DNA from 4 places in the Streptomyces sp. NPDC033221 genome. Region 1 is predicted to be linked to each of the others. Evidence: riboswitches for the same ligand, from Rfam matches in the RefSeq annotation. Region 1 holds a riboswitch; each other region holds the start of a gene.

Region 1 (3,865 bases):
GAAGGGCGGAATCCGGACGCTCCCGGGGCGGACGACTAGGGCGTTTCTGATGGATCTCCGTGGAGGACACCGAGCGGCGTTCGGTGCGTGCGCTTGGGGGTCCCCCCTGCTCGAAGAGCTAGGGGGAGTGCGGTGTGAAGGGTCATGTGGCGGAGCCACCTGTCCCTTTGCGCCGTGCGGCGAGGGTGCGTGCCTGGGGGCACCTCCCAGCGGTAGCTGGGGGAGTCGCGACGCCGCGGAGATCCATCAGAAGCGCCCTAGATCCGACAGAGCACGCACCGCCGGCGGGACGAAGTGGAACGGGGAGAGGCGACAGGTGCGCACGGCACGAAGACGAGTGGCATGGGCCGGGCTCGGGGTGGCCGCGGGGCTGGGGGCGGGCTGGTGGGCGCTCGGCGGGGAGACGCCGCTGGTCAGCACCACGGATCAGGCCCTTCAGCGGAAGCTGGACGCGGCGGTGGAGGGCGCCCCGGCGCCGCTGGCGGAGCTGACCGGTTTCTCATGGGATCAGGTCCGGGTGTTCGACTACGGCACCGATGACGGCGAGATCTCCGATGCCGTGGGCGACCCCGTCGAATGGGAGGCCGCCGCCACGTCGTACACGGGCCCTTCGCTGTGGGTGTTCAGCAAGGGCGGAGAAGCGGTGCGGGCCGTGCAGCTCGACGCCAACGCGCCGACCAACGGCAAAGGCGGGAGCTGGTCGAAGAGCGTGCGGATATCAGGAGGGCCCGACCACAATGTCGTGACGTTGACTGAATAGCCCCGCGGCCGTATTCAGGAGGAAGTCCGCAGCCAGTCGTCGAAGCGGGTGGTGGCCAGCCGGGCGCTGCCTTCGTCGGGGACGAGGCTGCGTTCGGTGAGTTCGGAGCCGAAGTACAGGGCGTGCGGGTCGGCGACGACCGTGCGCGGATCGTTCCACGCGCGCAGTGCCCGGGCGATGAGTTCGTCGAAGCGGGTCACTTCGGGCCCGGCCACCTCGGTGACGCCTTTCAGCGGGGCGTCCACCGCGGCCCTGGTCACCGCCTCGGCGACGTCTTCGGCCGCCATCGGCTGGAAAAGCACCTGCGGTACGCGCACGGTGTCGCCGTCGGTGGCGGTGTCGGCGATGCCCCGGACGAATTCGAAGAACTGCGTCGCCCGGACGATCGAATAGGGAATCGGCCCCTGCTTGATCAGGCGTTCCTGAGCCACCTTCGCCCGGAAATAGCCGTTGTCGGGCAGGCCTTCGATGCCGACGATCGACAGCGCCAGGTGGTGCGTCACGCCCGCCGCAGCTTCGGCGGCCAGCAGGTTGCGGGTGGAGGTGGTGAAGAACTCCCGCACCGCCGACTCCTCGAAGGAGGGCGAGTTGGCGACGTCCACGACCACCTGGGCCCCGGCCAGCGCGTAGCCGAGGCCCTCGCCGGTCAGGGTGTTGACACCCGTGCCGGGTGCCGCGGGCACCGCCTCGTGTCCGCGCTCGTTCAGCTTGGCGACCACTTTGCTGCCGATGAGGCCGGTGCCTCCGATGACCACGATCTTCACTTCGCGTACTCCTTGCGCTGGAGGCGACTGAAGGCAACTGAAGATGTTCGAAGAGGCCTGGACGGCGGGAACGCGTCAGGGCTGCCGGGACGCGCGCAGGTGGGCGCGCCGCTTCAGTTCGTCATCGTCGACCAGGACGAGCATGGGCTGTCCCGGCACGCAGAGCATGGTGACGACGAAGCGCAGGCGCGTGTCGCTGCGGGCGTTGCCGTCCTGGTAGTGGATGACGTCGCCGCCGGGCTCCCAGAACGCTTCCCCGGCACGGACGATGCGCTCCGGCTCGCCTTCCAGCTCGAAGCGCATCTCGCCCTCCAGCACATAGCCGAAGGCCGGCCCGGGGTGGCGGTGCGGCGGGGCGCCCCGGTCGCCGGGCGGATATTCGATCTCGACGGTCGACACGTGCGCGCCCTCCGGGATGGCGGGCGGGGCGACCTCCTGCAGCACGGTGAGCGCGGTCTTCCATGCCTCCGAGTGCGGGTGCTCGTGGGTGCCGGGCATGGCGGGTCCTCCTCCTGCGGTGCCGGTGGCGCGGTGCCGGCCCCGTGTAAGGCGGCGGACTCCGGTGGACGGTCCGGGCGGTGCACGGTACGGCCGGGAAGGGTTCCATTGTTCAGAGCCCCGGCATGCGCGGTGAGCGCCGATCCGGACACATCCGGGACGCGGTACGGGAGCGTCCGGGGGGGGGGCGGCCCGTGCCCCGCGCGTCTCATCTCCCGTACCACCATGTGAACAGGGGTGTCCGTACGGGGTGCGCGCGATCTACGCTGTCCGGTGCAGCTGGTTCGCCCTGCCCGCCAGGCAGACGCGTCGCAAGAGGGAACCCGGTGGGAATCCGGGACTGCCCCGCAGCGGTGAGCGGGAACGACCGCCGTCATACGCACTGGATCCGGGCCGCGGATCCGGGAAGCGACGGCCAGTAGGTGCCCGCCGGACGATGATCCGGCAGGCGCGCCCGCGAGTCCGAAGACCTGCCCGTTGCCCGCGCGCGTCCATACGTGCGCGGACACCTCCGGTGACCTTCGAGGGCGGGTCGGCGTGTCATGGCAGGCGGGCATGGGTGTCATCGGACGCTCCACGGCTCGCCCGGCGCGTCATTCCTTCGCGTTCTCGTCCCGTCACCGGGGCTCGGAGAAGATCACGCTCGCGAAGGAGAGTTCCGTGACAGCGAAGCCCGCAGCCGCGGCAGCACGGGCCACCGTGTACGGCTACCCCCGCCAGGGACGGCACCGGGAACTGAAGAAGGCCGTCGAGGGGTACTGGAAGGGCCGCGTCACCGCGGACGCCCTCCAGGAGACCGCGCGGGACCTGCGCCGGTCGAACTGGCAGCAGCTGGCCGACGCCGGCCTCCACGAGGTACCGACCGGTGACTTCTCGTACTACGACCACGTGCTGGACACCAGCGTCATGGTCGGTGCCGTCCCGGAACGGCACCGCGCCGCCGACGCGGCCGACGCCCTGGACGGGTACTTCGCGATGGCGCGCGGCACGCAGGACGTGGCGCCGCTGGAGATGACCAAGTGGTTCGACACCAACTACCACTACCTGGTGCCCGAGCTGGGCCCCGACACCGTCTTCACCACCGACTCCGCCAAGCAGGTCGGCGAGGTACGGGAGGCGCTCGCGCTCGGCCACACGCCGCGCCCGGTCCTGGTCGGCCCGGTCACCTACCTGCTGCTGTCCAAGCCCGCTCCCGGCGTCGCCGCCGACTTCGACCCGCTGACGCTGCTCGACCGGCTCCTGCCCGTCTACTCGGAAGTCCTGGCCGACCTCCGCGCGGCCGGTGCCGCGTGGGTGCAGTTCGACGAGCCCGCCCTGGTGCAGGACCGCACCCCGGCCGAACTCAACGCGGCGGAACGCGCCTACCGTGACCTCGGCGCCCTCACCGACCGCCCGAAGCTGCTGGTCGCCTCGTACTTCGACCAGCTCGGCGAGGCGCTGCCGGTGCTCGCCAAGGCCCCGGTCGACGGGCTGGCGCTGGACTTCACCGAGGCCGCCGCGGCCAATCTGGACGCGCTCGCCGCCGTCGGCGGTCTGCCCGGCAAGCGGCTGGTCGCCGGTGTCGTCAACGGCCGCAACATCTGGATCAACGATTACGAGAAGTCGCTGGCCACGCTCGGTACGCTGCTGGGCCTGGCCGACCGGGTCGACGTGGCCGCCTCCTGCTCCCTGCTGCACGTCCCGCTCGACGTCACCGCCGAGCGCGACATCGACCCGCAGGTGCTGCGCTGGCTCGCGTTCGCCCGGCAGAAGAGCACCGAGATCGCCACGCTCGCCCGCGGTCTCGCGCAGGGCACCCACGCGATCGCCGCGGAACTGGCCGCCAACCGCGCGAACCTGGCGT
Region 2 (3,865 bases), on a different contig from region 1:
AGGTCACCGACGGCGGCGATCATCGCGCCGTTGTCCGTGCACAGCCGTAGGGGCGGTACCCGCAGTGTGATGCCTGCCTTCTGGCAGCGCTCCTCGGCGAGGGACCGTACGCGCGAGTTGGCGGCCACGCCGCCCACCACCACCAGCGTGCCCACGCCGTGCTCCTTGCAGGCCGCGACGGCCTTGCGGGTCAGCACGTCGGCCACCGCCTCCTGGAGGGAGGCCGCGCCGTCCGCCACGGGCAGTTCGCCGCCGGTGTGCCGTTCGGCCCAGCGCGCGGCGGCCGTCTTGAGGCCGGAGAAGGAGAAGCCGTACGGGTCGTCGCGCGGCCCGGTCAGCGGACGCGGGAACGCGACGGCCTTCGGGTCGCCCTCGCGCGCGGCCCGGTCGATCGCGGGACCGCCCGGGTACGGCAGGCCGAAGACCCGCGCGACCTTGTCGAAGCACTCCCCGGCCGCGTCGTCGAGGGTGTCGCCGAGGTGCACGATCGGGTCGCGTGCCAGGTCCCGTACGAGGAGGAGGGACGTGTGCCCGCCGGACACGATCAGCACCATGCAGGGGTCGGGCAGCGGGCCGTGCTCCAGGGTGTCGGCGGCGACGTGCCCGGCGAGGTGGTGCACGCCGTACAGCGGCACGCCCAGCCCGTACGCCAGGCCCTTGGCACCGGCCAGGCCGACCTGGAGGGCGCCCGACAGGCCGGGGCCGGTGGTCACGGCCACCGCGCCGATGTCGGCCTTGGTCAGGTTCGCCTCGTCGAGGGCGCGGCGGACGACGGGCGTGAGGGAGTGCACGTGCGCGCGGGCCGCGATCTCCGGTACGACGCCGCCGTAGCGCGCGTGCTCGTCCATGCTGGACGCCACCGCGTGCCCGAGCAGCCGCCCGTCCCGGACGAGGCCTGCCCCGGTCTCGTCGCAGGAGGACTCGATCCCCAGCACCACTGGAGAGCCTGGAGATGACACCGCACCGCTCCTTCGTTCCTGATTCCTGGTACCCGGTTCCCGCCGGATTCGTTCCCGCCGGATTCGTTATTGCGAGTCGTGTGCAATAACCGTTTCCGTCCAGGATACGGCGGTGCGCGCGCTCCCTTAGGGCGCCTGGGGCGCCTGGGGCGCCGCCCCCTGCCCGAGTTCCGCCGCCATCCGGACGTTCCACCGCCTGTCCCGCCCGCTCAGCACCGTCACGGCCAGCGGCGGTACGTCCACCCGCCAGAAGGACGAGGGCGGGGCCCCCAGCGCACACACCACGGACGCACGTACGACGTCCGGCTCCACTACGGCCACGACCCGGCCGCCCTCAGCCGCGAGGCCCGCCAGCCAGTCCGCCACCCGGCCCAGCAGCTGCGCCAGCGTCTCGCCGCCGTGCGGCGCGCTGTCCGCGTCGGACAGCCAGGCCCCGACTGCCGCGGGCTCGGCGGCCAGCACGTCCTCCAGGGCCAGGCCCCGCCAGCGGCCCATCGCGCAGCCCGCCGCGCCCGCGTCCGGGACCGCCCGCAGGCCGAGCGCCTCGGCCGTCTCCCTGCAGCGCGCGGAAGGGGAGGTCAGGGCTCGGTCGGCGGGCAGGGCGGCGGCCGCGGCGCGTACGGCGCGGGCCCGGCGCAGCCCGTCCGGCGTCAGCGGTTCGTCGGCCGGGAAGCGCACCGTGCGCAGGGCGTCGTCGAAGGAGGGTGAGAGCAACATCACCCGAGTTGTCATGGGCACCTCTTCCGTCGCGGAAAACCTGATGGCGCACAAGGGCAACAGAGGGGCGCGCGACCGCCGCCGTGCATCCGCTCGCCCGCCCGCGGGGCCTTTTCCCCGCCGCCGCCACGCGGTACGTTCCCGATGATATTGACGATGACATGACGGAAGCCGGTGGAATCCCGGCGCGGTCGCGCCACTGTGAGCCCGGACCGGGCCCGTACGGAGTACGGGACCGACGGGTGAGCCAGACCCGTCCTGTCGTTACGACTCCCACCGACCGGGACGCGAGTTCCCCCAGGAGGTTCCGCCATGGCCCAGTCCGCCGTACCGCCGACCACCGGCCCCGCCGCATCAGCCCCGGCCATCCCGTCCGCCGCACCCGTCACGCTGCCGATCAGGACGGTCCTGCCGTGGGCGGTCTTCGGCGGCATCCTCATGCTCGTCCTGCTCTACTTCGTCGGTGCCGAACAGGGCGCCACCTCCCTCCTCTCCGGCACCGACGTGCACGAGTGGGTCCACGACGGACGCCACCTGCTCGGCTTCCCCTGCCACTGACCGGGGGAATCCGCACATGAACTCCGCCACCGTCAGATCCCTCCTGGTGCGCGGCATGCTGGCCGGCCTCGCCGCCGGCCTGCTCGCCCTGCTCGTCGCCTACCTCCTGGGCGAACCGCAGGTCGACGCCGCCATCGCGTTCGAGGACGCGCACGCCCACGAACACGAGGCCGAGGTCGTCAGCCGCACGGTGCAGTCCACCGCCGGCCTGGCCACCGGCGTCCTGGTGTACGGCGTCGCGCTGGGCGGGATCGCCGCCCTGGCCTACTGCTTCGTGCTCGGGCGCGCCGGCCGCTTCGGCCCGCGCGCCACCGCCCTGCTGCTCGCCGGCGCCGTGTTCGCCGCCGTCTACCTCGTACCGTTCCTGAAGTACCCGGCCAACCCGCCGTCCGTCGGCGACCCCGACTCCATCGGCAAACGCACCACGCTGTACTTCCTGATGATCGCCCTCAGCGTGCTACTGACCGTCGCCGCGGTCATCCTCGGCAAGCGGCTCGCGCCCCGCCTGGGCAACTGGTACGCGACGGTCGCCGCCCTGACCGCCTTCGCCGTGGCCGTCGGTCTCGCCTACGCGTTCCTGCCGGCCGTCAACGAACTCCCGGCGGACTTCCCCGCCCTGCTGCTGTGGAAGTTCCGGCTCTCCGCCCTCGGCATCCAGCTCGCCATGTGGACCGCCTTCGGGCTGCTCTTCGGCGAACTGGCGGAGCGGGCTGCGGGGGTACGGGCGGGGGCCGCTTCGCGTGCGGCGGGCGGGGGTGCTGTTTCGTCGGCGGGGTGAGGTGGGGGGCTGGCGGGGCTCTGGGGTGCGGGGAATCTCCGTGTCGCGCATTGCGCATCGCGTTCCCCGGAGCCCGTGCCTCGCCCCCCGTACCTCGTCACCCGTACCTCGTCACCCGTACCCGGAGCCGTACGTATCGCAGTCCGGTCGGCTGGTCGTGCCGCTCAGGCGGGCCGGGCCAGCAGCAGCGTCCACCAAGGGCCGCGGTCGTCGGTGCCGTTGTTGATGCCCACCCCCGCGTGCCGGAACGCGCAGTCGGCCAGCACCACCCGGTGCTCCGGGCTGCGCATCCACGCCCGGACGACCTCCGTGGCCCCACGCTGGCCGCGCGCGATGTCCTCGCCCGCGCGGCGCCAGTCGTAACCGACGGCCGAGAGCCGGCTGCCGGGCCCCGAGCCGCCGCGCTCCCGGTGCGAGAGTGAGCCCTCGCGGGCCATGTGGTCGCTGTGCCGCTGCGCGGCCTCGGTGACCGTACGGTGCGCCCGTACGGGACGGCAGCCGGCCTTCCGCCGCTCACGGTTGACCAGCCGGATGACGGCCGCCCTGGTCGCTTCGACGTTACGGGGAAGGTGGGCGAAGCCCGGCGCCCGGAGCGTGCGTGCGGCCGGGGCAGCGGGTGACGTCAGGGCCGGGTGCGCCGGTAGTGCCCTATGTGCCGAGAGCGCGGAGTACGCGGCGTCCGGCAGCCCGGGGCGCTCGCCCGGAGGCGTCGCGACGGCGGCACCGCCCACCGTGAGCCCCGCCAGGACCAGCACCGCCACCACCGCCCGTACCGCGTACCACCCCGCCCGCCGGCCAGCCCCCCTGCCTACAGCCCTGCCTGCACCCCTACCCACATCCCTACCTGCGCTCC
Region 3 (3,865 bases), on a different contig from region 1:
CCGTCGCTCTCCAGGGAGCCGTGCCAGTGGGTGCCCCAGACCGCGCCGGACCGGCAGCCTTCCAGGAAGGGCTCCCCGCCGGTGACCTCGGCGACGCCGTGGTGGATCTCGTAGCCCTCGACCGGCTCGCCCAGCGCCTCGCCGGCCGGCCGGGCCAGGGTCTTTTCCGCCGCGAACCGTACGCGTACGGGCAGCAGGCCCAGCCCGTCCACGGTCCCGGCCTTGGACTCGACCTCGTCCTCGATCTGTTCGCCCAGCATCTGGAAGCCGCCGCAGATGCCGAGCACCGGGCGCCCTTCTGCGGCCCGCCGCCGGACCGCGTCCGCGATGCCGCGCTCGCGCAGCCACTGGAGCGCGCGGACGGTGCCGCGGGTGCCGGGCAGGACGACGAGGTCGGCGTCGGCCAGTTCCTCGGGGCGGTCCACGAAGCGCACCACGACGCCCGGTTCGGCGGCCAGCGCGTCCACGTCCGTGAAGTTCGACATCAGCGGTACGGCGGCCACCGCGACCCGCAGCACGTCGGCGCCGTGCGGCGGCGCGACGACACTCTCGCGGACCGCGCCGCGCAGCGACACCCGCAGCCCGTCCTCCTCGTCGATGCCCAGGCCGTGCGTGAACGGCAGCACCCCGAGCGTGGGCCGCCCGGTCAGCTCCTTCAGCATCTCCAGGCCCGGCTCCAGCAGCGTCACATCGCCCCGGAACTTGTTGACGAGATAGCCCGCGACCAGCGCCTGGTCCTCCGGGGACAGCAGCGCCGTGGTGCCGAAGAAGGAGGCGAACACCCCGCCCCGGTCGATGTCGCCGACCACCAGGGCCGGTATCCGCGCGGCCCGCGCGATGCCCATGTTCACGATGTCGGTACGCCGCAGGTTGATCTCCGCGGGGCTGCCCGCGCCCTCGCAGATCACCGCGTCGTGCGTCCGCCGCAGCTCTTGGAGGCAGTCCGTGACCGTACCGAGCAACTGCTCCTGGCGGCCCGCGTGGTAGCCGCGCGCGCTCAGCTCGCCCACCGGCTTGCCCATCAGCACGACCTGGCTGCTGCGGTCACTGCCCGGCTTCAGCAGCACCGGATTCATCAGCGCGCTCGGCTCGACGCGCGCCGCCGCGGCCTGCATGGCCTGCGCCCGTCCGATCTCCGCGCCCTCGCGCGTCACGAACGAGTTCAGCGACATGTTCTGAGCCTTGAAGGGCGCTACCTTGACGCCCTTACGGGCCAGCCAGCGGCAGATGCCCGCCGTCACCACACTCTTGCCCGCGTCGGACGTGGTGCCCGCCACCAGCAGCCCGCCGCCCAGCGGTGCTCGACCCGGTCCGTTCACGTGGCACTCCTCGCCGTCCGCACGTTGCTGCTCACTTGACCCTCCCGGCCGTACGGGCCCGCCGTACCGCCCCGGCCCCACCGGAACGGCGTACCGCCCCGACGGCCAGCCGGCCCGCGACCGTGGCCGCCAGGGCCAGCGCGCCCACCCGGCGCGACAGTGTCACGGCCCGCTCGATGTCCGGCACCGCGACGGGCCGCCCGGCGGCGCCGTTGAGCACCGGCCGGTGTTCGACCCGCCCGCCGTACGCCAGCGTGCCGCCCAGCCGTACACCCAGCGCCCCGGCGAACGCGGCCTCCACCGGACCCGCGTTCGGGCTCGGGTGCGACGGGCCGTCCTGCCGCCAGGCGCGCAGCGCGCCCCGCCGGTCCGGCCCGGCCAGCACCGCCAGCGTGGCGGTCAGCCGCGAGCCGGGGAAGCCGGCCACGTCGTCGAGCCGGGCCGAAGCCCACCCGAAACGGCGATAGCGCGGCGACTTGTGCCCCACCATCGCGTCCAGCGTGTTGACGGCACGGAAGGCCAGCAGCCCCGGCACCCCGGCGACCGCGCCCCACACGAGGGCGCCGACCACCGCGTCCGAGGTGTTCTCGGCGACGGACTCGACCACCGCGCGCGCCATCTGCTGCCCGTCCAGGGCCTGCGGATCGCGGCCGCACAGGTGCGGCAGCCGCTCGCGCGCCACGTCGAGGTCGCCCGCAGCGAGCGCGCCGCCGACGGCCCGCGCCTCGCGGCCCAGCGAGGTGCCGCCCAGGACGGCCCAGGTGGCGGCGGCGGTCAGCGCGACGGAGGCGGGGAAGGCGGCGGGGGAGCGGCGCACGGCGCGGTCCAGCAGCGCGGCGCCGGCGGCGGTACCGCCCGCGAGCAGCGCGGTGTGCAGGGCGCCGCGCCCGCGGTGGTCGCGCCACAGGCGGCGTTCCACGGCGGCCGCGGCCCGCCCGAAGGCGGCCACGGGGTGACCGCGCCGGGGATCGCCCACGGCCAGGTCGCCGAGGAAGCCGAGGGCCGCGCCGCACGCGTAGCCGGCGTGTTCGGCACGCATCGGATCAGACCGCCGTCGTGCCTCGGAGGGGCAGTACGCGGGAAGGTCCGGAAGATCTCGAACTGCGGCCGGGCATGGCGGTGGGTCCTCACTCAGGGTCCGCGCCCTGGTTCGACGGATACGGCGACGAGAGTCTCCTGGCTCCCCGGATCGGCGCTTCCCCCGGCCTTCCAGTCCGTACGGAATCGTGCGTCGCGGGACGCGGACCGTGGCCCTTGGTGGAGGGGCGCTCCCCGGTGACAGTGGCGGGACCGCGCCGGATTCTCACCGGACTTCCTCATCTGTCGCCGAATGGCTCCGGCAGTCCACCACGCTCCGCGAAGCCCGTCAACTCGCGCTTGACCTGCGGCGCGGGCCCGCGCCGGCGCCTGTGTCCAAGGACACAGGAGCGCGGTGCCCGGGACGCGGCGAAGGGCGCCCGGCGGCCGTGGCGGGGATGCCACGGCCACCGGACGCCCCGGGTGCCGTCCCGACGGGTCAGGCGGCGACGATCAGATAGATGCCGTACGCCACGGCCGCCGCGCACAGCGCGAAGCAGACGTACGCCCCGGTCCGCGCCACAGTGCCGCCGGTGGTCGGCGCGCCCTCCGTCTGCGGTTTGCGGGACGTGCCGACGATGCCGAGGGTGAACAGGCCCACGATCCCGACCGTCACGAACAGCGTGACGCCGAAGACCTGGCCGAGAGCCGCCCAGTCGATGCTCATGGTGTTCTCGTTCCTTCGTGGGAGCCGTACGGCCGGATCAGCCGGCGGCCGAGCCGGCCTTGGCGCGGCGCTGGGCGTGCGGCTCGTGCGGGTGGGCGGCCACCGGATCGGCGATCACCGGGGTGCCGCCGACCGGGTCGGCGAGCGGCGCTTCGGCCATCACCGGCGCGGGGACCGTGACGACGGCCGTCGCGGGTACGGACACGACCGGGCCCGCGGGCGGCGGCGAGACCGCCTGCAGGGCCGCGGTGACGACCCCCGCGGGCTCCGCGGCCGGACCCTCGTTGACGTTGGTGTGGTCCACCGGCTTGCGGCGGGACGCCACCCAGATCGCGCCGCAGACGGCGAGCGCCAGGACGGCGACGGTCGCGATGCCCCAGTCGCCCTGGTCGGCCAGGAGCGCGGCGCCCGCCGCGACCAGACCGGCGGCCGGCAGTGTCAGGCCCCAGGCGGCGGCCATCCGGCCCGCCGTGGACCAGCGCACCACGCCGCCCTTGCGGCCCAGACCGGAGCCCATGACCGCGCCGGAGCAGACCTGGGTGGTGGAGAGTGCGAAGCCGAGGTGGGAGGAGGCCAGGATGGTGGCCGCCGCGCCGGTCTGGGCGGCGAAGCCCTGCGGCGGCTGGATGTCGGTGATGCCCTTGCCCATCGTGCGGATGATCCGCCAGCCGCCCAGGTACGTGCCGAGCGCGATGGCCACACCGGCCGAGGCGATGACCCACAGCGGCGGGTCCGCGTGCGGGGCGACGACGCCGCCGGTGATCAGCGCGAGGGTGATCACGCCCATCGTCTTCTGGGCGTC
Region 4 (3,865 bases), on a different contig from region 1:
TGCACGAGGCCGACACCGCCGCCGAGGAACTCGCCGCCGAACTGGGCATCCGCCCCGGCGAGGTGGGGCGCGCCCTGGCCGCCCGGCTCACCGGGCGGCACGGCGTCCGCCTCGTCGACACGCCCGACGGGCCGCTGCACCACTACGATCCGTCCGCCCGGGTGCTGCGCCTGTCGACGGGGCTGCGGCCCGGGCAGCGGGCCTTCCGCATGGCCACCCAGCTGGCGCTGCTGGAGGCCGGCGACGAACTGTCCCGGCCCGCGTCGGAGGATTTCGAGGAGGGCTCGACGGCCTGGTCGCTGGCCCGGATCGGCGTCGCCAACTACTTCGCGGCGGCGCTGGTGCTGCCGTACGGCCCGTTCCACGCCGCCGCCGAGGAGCTGCGGTACGACATCGAGCGGCTGACCGACCGCTTCGGCCTCGGGTACGAGACGGTGTGCCACCGGCTGAGCACCCTGCAACGCCCGCGCCGGCGCGGGGTGCCGTTCTCGTTCGTACGCGTCGACCGGGCCGGCAACATGTCCAAGCGGCAGTCCGCCACCGGCTTCCACTTCTCCCGGGCCGGCGGCACCTGCCCGCTGTGGAACGTCTACGAGGCGTTCACCGCCCCCAGCCGCATCCATGTGCAGATCGCGGCGATGCCGGACGGCCGCCGCTACCTGTGGACGGCCCGCACGGTCACTCGGCACCGCGGCGGCTGGGGCGACCCCGGCAAGACCTTCGCGATCGGCCTGGGCTGCGAGATCAGGCATGCGTCCCGGCTGGTCTATTCCGACGGCCTCGACCTGGACAACGCCGCGGCCGCCACCCCCATCGGCATGGGCTGCCGGGTCTGCGAACGGCTGGAGTGCCCGCAGCGCGCCGTACCGCCGCTCGGCCGGCCGCTGGCGATCGACGAGAACAGCAGCACGTTCGTGCCGTATCCGGTGCGGGAGACGCCGTAGCCGTACGCCCTCCCGCCCCTCCGCTACTGCTGCGGGGGAACCTGCGGGTAGCCGCTCGGCGTACCGGGCTGCTGGTGTGGACCGGGCTGCTGATACGGGCCCGGCTGCGGCGGGTAACCACCCGGCGCACCGAACTGCGCGTAAGGGCCGGGCTGCTGATAGGGGACGGGTGCGCCGGGGCAGCCGCCAGGCGGCGGACCGTTGCGCTTCTTCCGCTTCCGCACCAGCAGGATCGCCACGATCCCGCCGACGACCAGCAGGACGATGAGCGAGAAGGCCACGATGCCGAGGGCCGCGCGGTAGTTGCTGTTGTCTTCCTCCCGCTGCCAGCGGGCCCGGGTCTCGGCGCTCGGGGTCGGCTGCTCCTTCCCCTGGCCCTCGGGCGGCGTCTCAAGGGGGGCGTACTCCGGGCCGGCGGCGACGTTCCGGGTCATTGCCGCTCGGGCATCCCGTGCCTGGTCCGCCCCGGCGACCGGCGCGGCACCGAGGAGCAGCGCTCCCGCCAGCGCCGCGCCGCCCACCGCACGCAGCGTCCGAGTGAAGCTCATGTCCGTACATCCCTCCCGGCGATCCCGGACGCCACCCTACGCGCCGGATTTCCGGGCCCGGCCGCCAGGCACGGCCCCGAACTCCGCCCCCTTACACCCCTGACCCCCCTGGACTTACTAGGACGTCCAACTATATGTTCGTGAGGAAGGCCCGCGGTGCAGGGAAGCCGGTGCGAAACCGGCGCGGTCCCGCCACTGTGACCGGGGAGTGCGACGCCGAGCAACACGCCACTGACGAGCGCGAGGTCGGGAAGGCGGGCGGCGCGCGGTGATCCGGGAGCCAGGATACCGGCCGTGGGTGTTGTTCCGTGTTGTCCACGAGGATGGAGCAGACACGCATGGCACCGGTGCGTACCCACAGCCCAGGTGATCCGGCCCGGCCCGCGGCACCGCCCGCGCGCTGACGGTTCCACGCCTTTCGCGTCCCACGGCCCCGCCCCTCGGTCCGCGCGCCATCCGCGCCGCCCGGGTGCCCGGCCGTGCCATCCCCGGATCTCACCTGACGAGAGCAGGCCTTTCATGGTCCGAGAACTGACCCACTTCATCGGCGGCGAGCACGTACCGGGAACCTCGGGTGCCTACGGCGATGTGTACGACCCCAACACCGGCACCGTGCAGGCCCGGGTCCCGCTCGCGGACCGGGCCGGGACGACGGCCGCGATCGCCGACACCGCGGCGGCCCAGCCGGAGTGGGGCGAGTGGAACCCGCAGCGGCGCGCCCGCGTGCTGCTCACCTTCCTGCGCCTGGTCGAGGGTGAGCGGGACGCGCTGGCCCGCCTGCTGTCGAGCGAGCACGGCAAGACGGTCCCGGACGCGCACGGCGACCTCCAGCGCGGCCTGGAGGTCGTGGAGTTCGCGGCCGGCATCCCGCACCTGCTCAAGGGCGAGTTCACCGACAACGCCGGGACCGGCATCGACGTGCACTCGCTGCGCCGTCCGATCGGGGTGGTGGCCGGGATCACCCCGTTCAACTTCCCGGCGATGATCCCGCTGTGGAAGGCCGCACCGGCCATCGCCTGCGGGAACGCGTTCATCCTCAAGCCGTCCGAGCGGGCTCCTTCGGTGCCGCTGCGGCTGGCCGAACTGTTCCTGGAGGCGGGGCTGCCGCCGGGCATCCTCAACGTCGTGCACGGCGGCAAGGAGTCGGTGGACACGCTGCTGGAGGACCCGCGCGTCGAGGCGCTCGGCTTCGTCGGCTCGACGCCCGTCGCCGCGCACATCTACGCGACCGCCGCGGCGCACGGCAAGCGCGCCCAGTGCTTCGGCGGCGCCAAGAACCACCTGATCGTGATGCCGGACGCCGACCTCGACCAGGTGGTGGACGCGCTGCTCGGCGCCGGGTACGGGTCGGCGGGCGAGCGCTGCATGGCGATCTCGGTCGCCGTACCGGTGGGCGAGGAGACCGCCGACGCGCTGGTGGCGCGGCTCAAGGAGCGGGTCGGCACGCTGCGCATCGGGCGCTCCGACGACCCGCACGCCGACTTCGGGCCGCTGGTGAGCCGCGACGCGCTGGGCCGGGTCCGCGCCTACGTGGACCTCGGCGTCACCGAAGGCGCCGACCTGGTCGTCGACGGGCGGGACTTCACGCTGCCCGGCCACGAGAACGGCTTCTTCGCGGGCGCGTCGCTCTTCGACCGGGTCACCCCGGACATGCGGATCTACCAGGAGGAGATCTTCGGCCCGGTGCTGTCGGTGGTACGGGCGGCGGACTACGAGGAGGCGCTGCGGCTGCCCACGGAGCACCCGTACGGCAACGGCGTGGCCATCTTCACCCGGGACGGGGACACCGCGCGGGACTTCAGCCGCCGGGTGAACACCGGCATGATCGGTGTGAACGTGCCGATCCCGGTGCCCGTGGCGTACCACACCTTCGGCGGCTGGAAGCGGTCCGGCTTCGGCGACCTGAACCAGCACGGCCCGGACGCGATCCGCTTCTACACCCGTACCAAGACCGTCACCTCGCGCTGGCCCTCCGGGGTCAAGGAGGGCGCGAGCTTCACCATCCCGACGATGGGCTGATCGCGATGAGCGTCATGACCACCGCCACCACGGCTGCCTCGCTGACCTCACTCACCGCGGACCAGCTCGCCATCGTCGAGACGACACTGGACTTCGCACAGGAGCACATCGCGCCGCACGCCGTGGCCTGGGACCAAAACAAGCACTTCCCCGTGGACGTGCTGCGCAAGGCCGCCGGGCTCGGGCTCGGCGGGATCTACGTACGGGAGGAGCACGGCGGCTCCGCGCTCAGCCGCGCGGACGGCGTGCTGGTCTTCGAAGTGCTGGCCACCGCCTGCCCGTCCATCGCGGGCTATCTCTCCATCCACAACATGGTCGCCTGGATGATCGACCGGTACGGCGACGACGCACAGC

What was found. Region 1 has a riboswitch for cobalamin ahead of metE (5-methyltetrahydropteroyltriglutamate--homocysteine S-methyltransferase). Riboswitches for the same ligand answer to the same signal wherever they lie in the genome.
Region 2: it holds a riboswitch for cobalamin, as region 1 does, so the genes downstream of both, ACZ53K_RS15550 (CbtB domain-containing protein) here and metE (5-methyltetrahydropteroyltriglutamate--homocysteine S-methyltransferase) in region 1, are expected to answer to the same signal.
Region 3: it holds a riboswitch for cobalamin, as region 1 does, so the genes downstream of both, ACZ53K_RS03785 (cobalamin biosynthesis protein) here and metE (5-methyltetrahydropteroyltriglutamate--homocysteine S-methyltransferase) in region 1, are expected to answer to the same signal.
Region 4: it holds a riboswitch for cobalamin, as region 1 does, so the genes downstream of both, ACZ53K_RS30385 (CoA-acylating methylmalonate-semialdehyde dehydrogenase) here and metE (5-methyltetrahydropteroyltriglutamate--homocysteine S-methyltransferase) in region 1, are expected to answer to the same signal.

The regions. Positions count from the first base shown of each region.
Region 1 covers NZ_JBVIQN010000052.1:21,837-25,701, reverse strand. Annotated here, with positions in the region: gene ACZ53K_RS39300 (DUF6973 domain-containing protein) at 1-39, shown strand, start outside; gene ACZ53K_RS39295 (hypothetical protein) at 317-760, shown strand; gene ACZ53K_RS39290 (SDR family oxidoreductase) at 775-1,524, opposite strand; gene ACZ53K_RS39285 (cupin domain-containing protein) at 1,600-2,022, opposite strand; cobalamin riboswitch at 2,286-2,514, shown strand; gene metE (5-methyltetrahydropteroyltriglutamate--homocysteine S-methyltransferase) at 2,683-3,865, shown strand, end outside.
Region 2 covers NZ_JBVIQN010000010.1:55,739-59,603, forward strand. Annotated here, with positions in the region: gene tsaD (tRNA (adenosine(37)-N6)-threonylcarbamoyltransferase complex transferase subunit TsaD) at 1-938, opposite strand, end outside; gene ACZ53K_RS15545 (histidine phosphatase family protein) at 1,086-1,676, opposite strand; cobalamin riboswitch at 1,802-1,951, shown strand; gene ACZ53K_RS15550 (CbtB domain-containing protein) at 1,989-2,234, shown strand; gene ACZ53K_RS15555 (CbtA family protein) at 2,251-3,012, shown strand; gene ACZ53K_RS15560 (CAP domain-containing protein) at 3,177-3,776, opposite strand.
Region 3 covers NZ_JBVIQN010000002.1:387,437-391,301, forward strand. Annotated here, with positions in the region: gene ACZ53K_RS03780 (cobyric acid synthase) at 1-1,295, opposite strand, end outside; gene ACZ53K_RS03785 (cobalamin biosynthesis protein) at 1,351-2,358, opposite strand; cobalamin riboswitch at 2,490-2,636, opposite strand; gene ACZ53K_RS03790 (hypothetical protein) at 2,836-3,063, opposite strand; gene ACZ53K_RS03795 (inorganic phosphate transporter) at 3,101-3,865, opposite strand, start outside.
Region 4 covers NZ_JBVIQN010000028.1:117,087-120,951, reverse strand. Annotated here, with positions in the region: gene ACZ53K_RS30395 (short-chain fatty acyl-CoA regulator family protein) at 1-944, shown strand, start outside; gene ACZ53K_RS30390 (hypothetical protein) at 968-1,492, opposite strand; cobalamin riboswitch at 1,630-1,803, shown strand; gene ACZ53K_RS30385 (CoA-acylating methylmalonate-semialdehyde dehydrogenase) at 2,012-3,511, shown strand; gene ACZ53K_RS30380 (acyl-CoA dehydrogenase family protein) at 3,517-3,865, shown strand, end outside.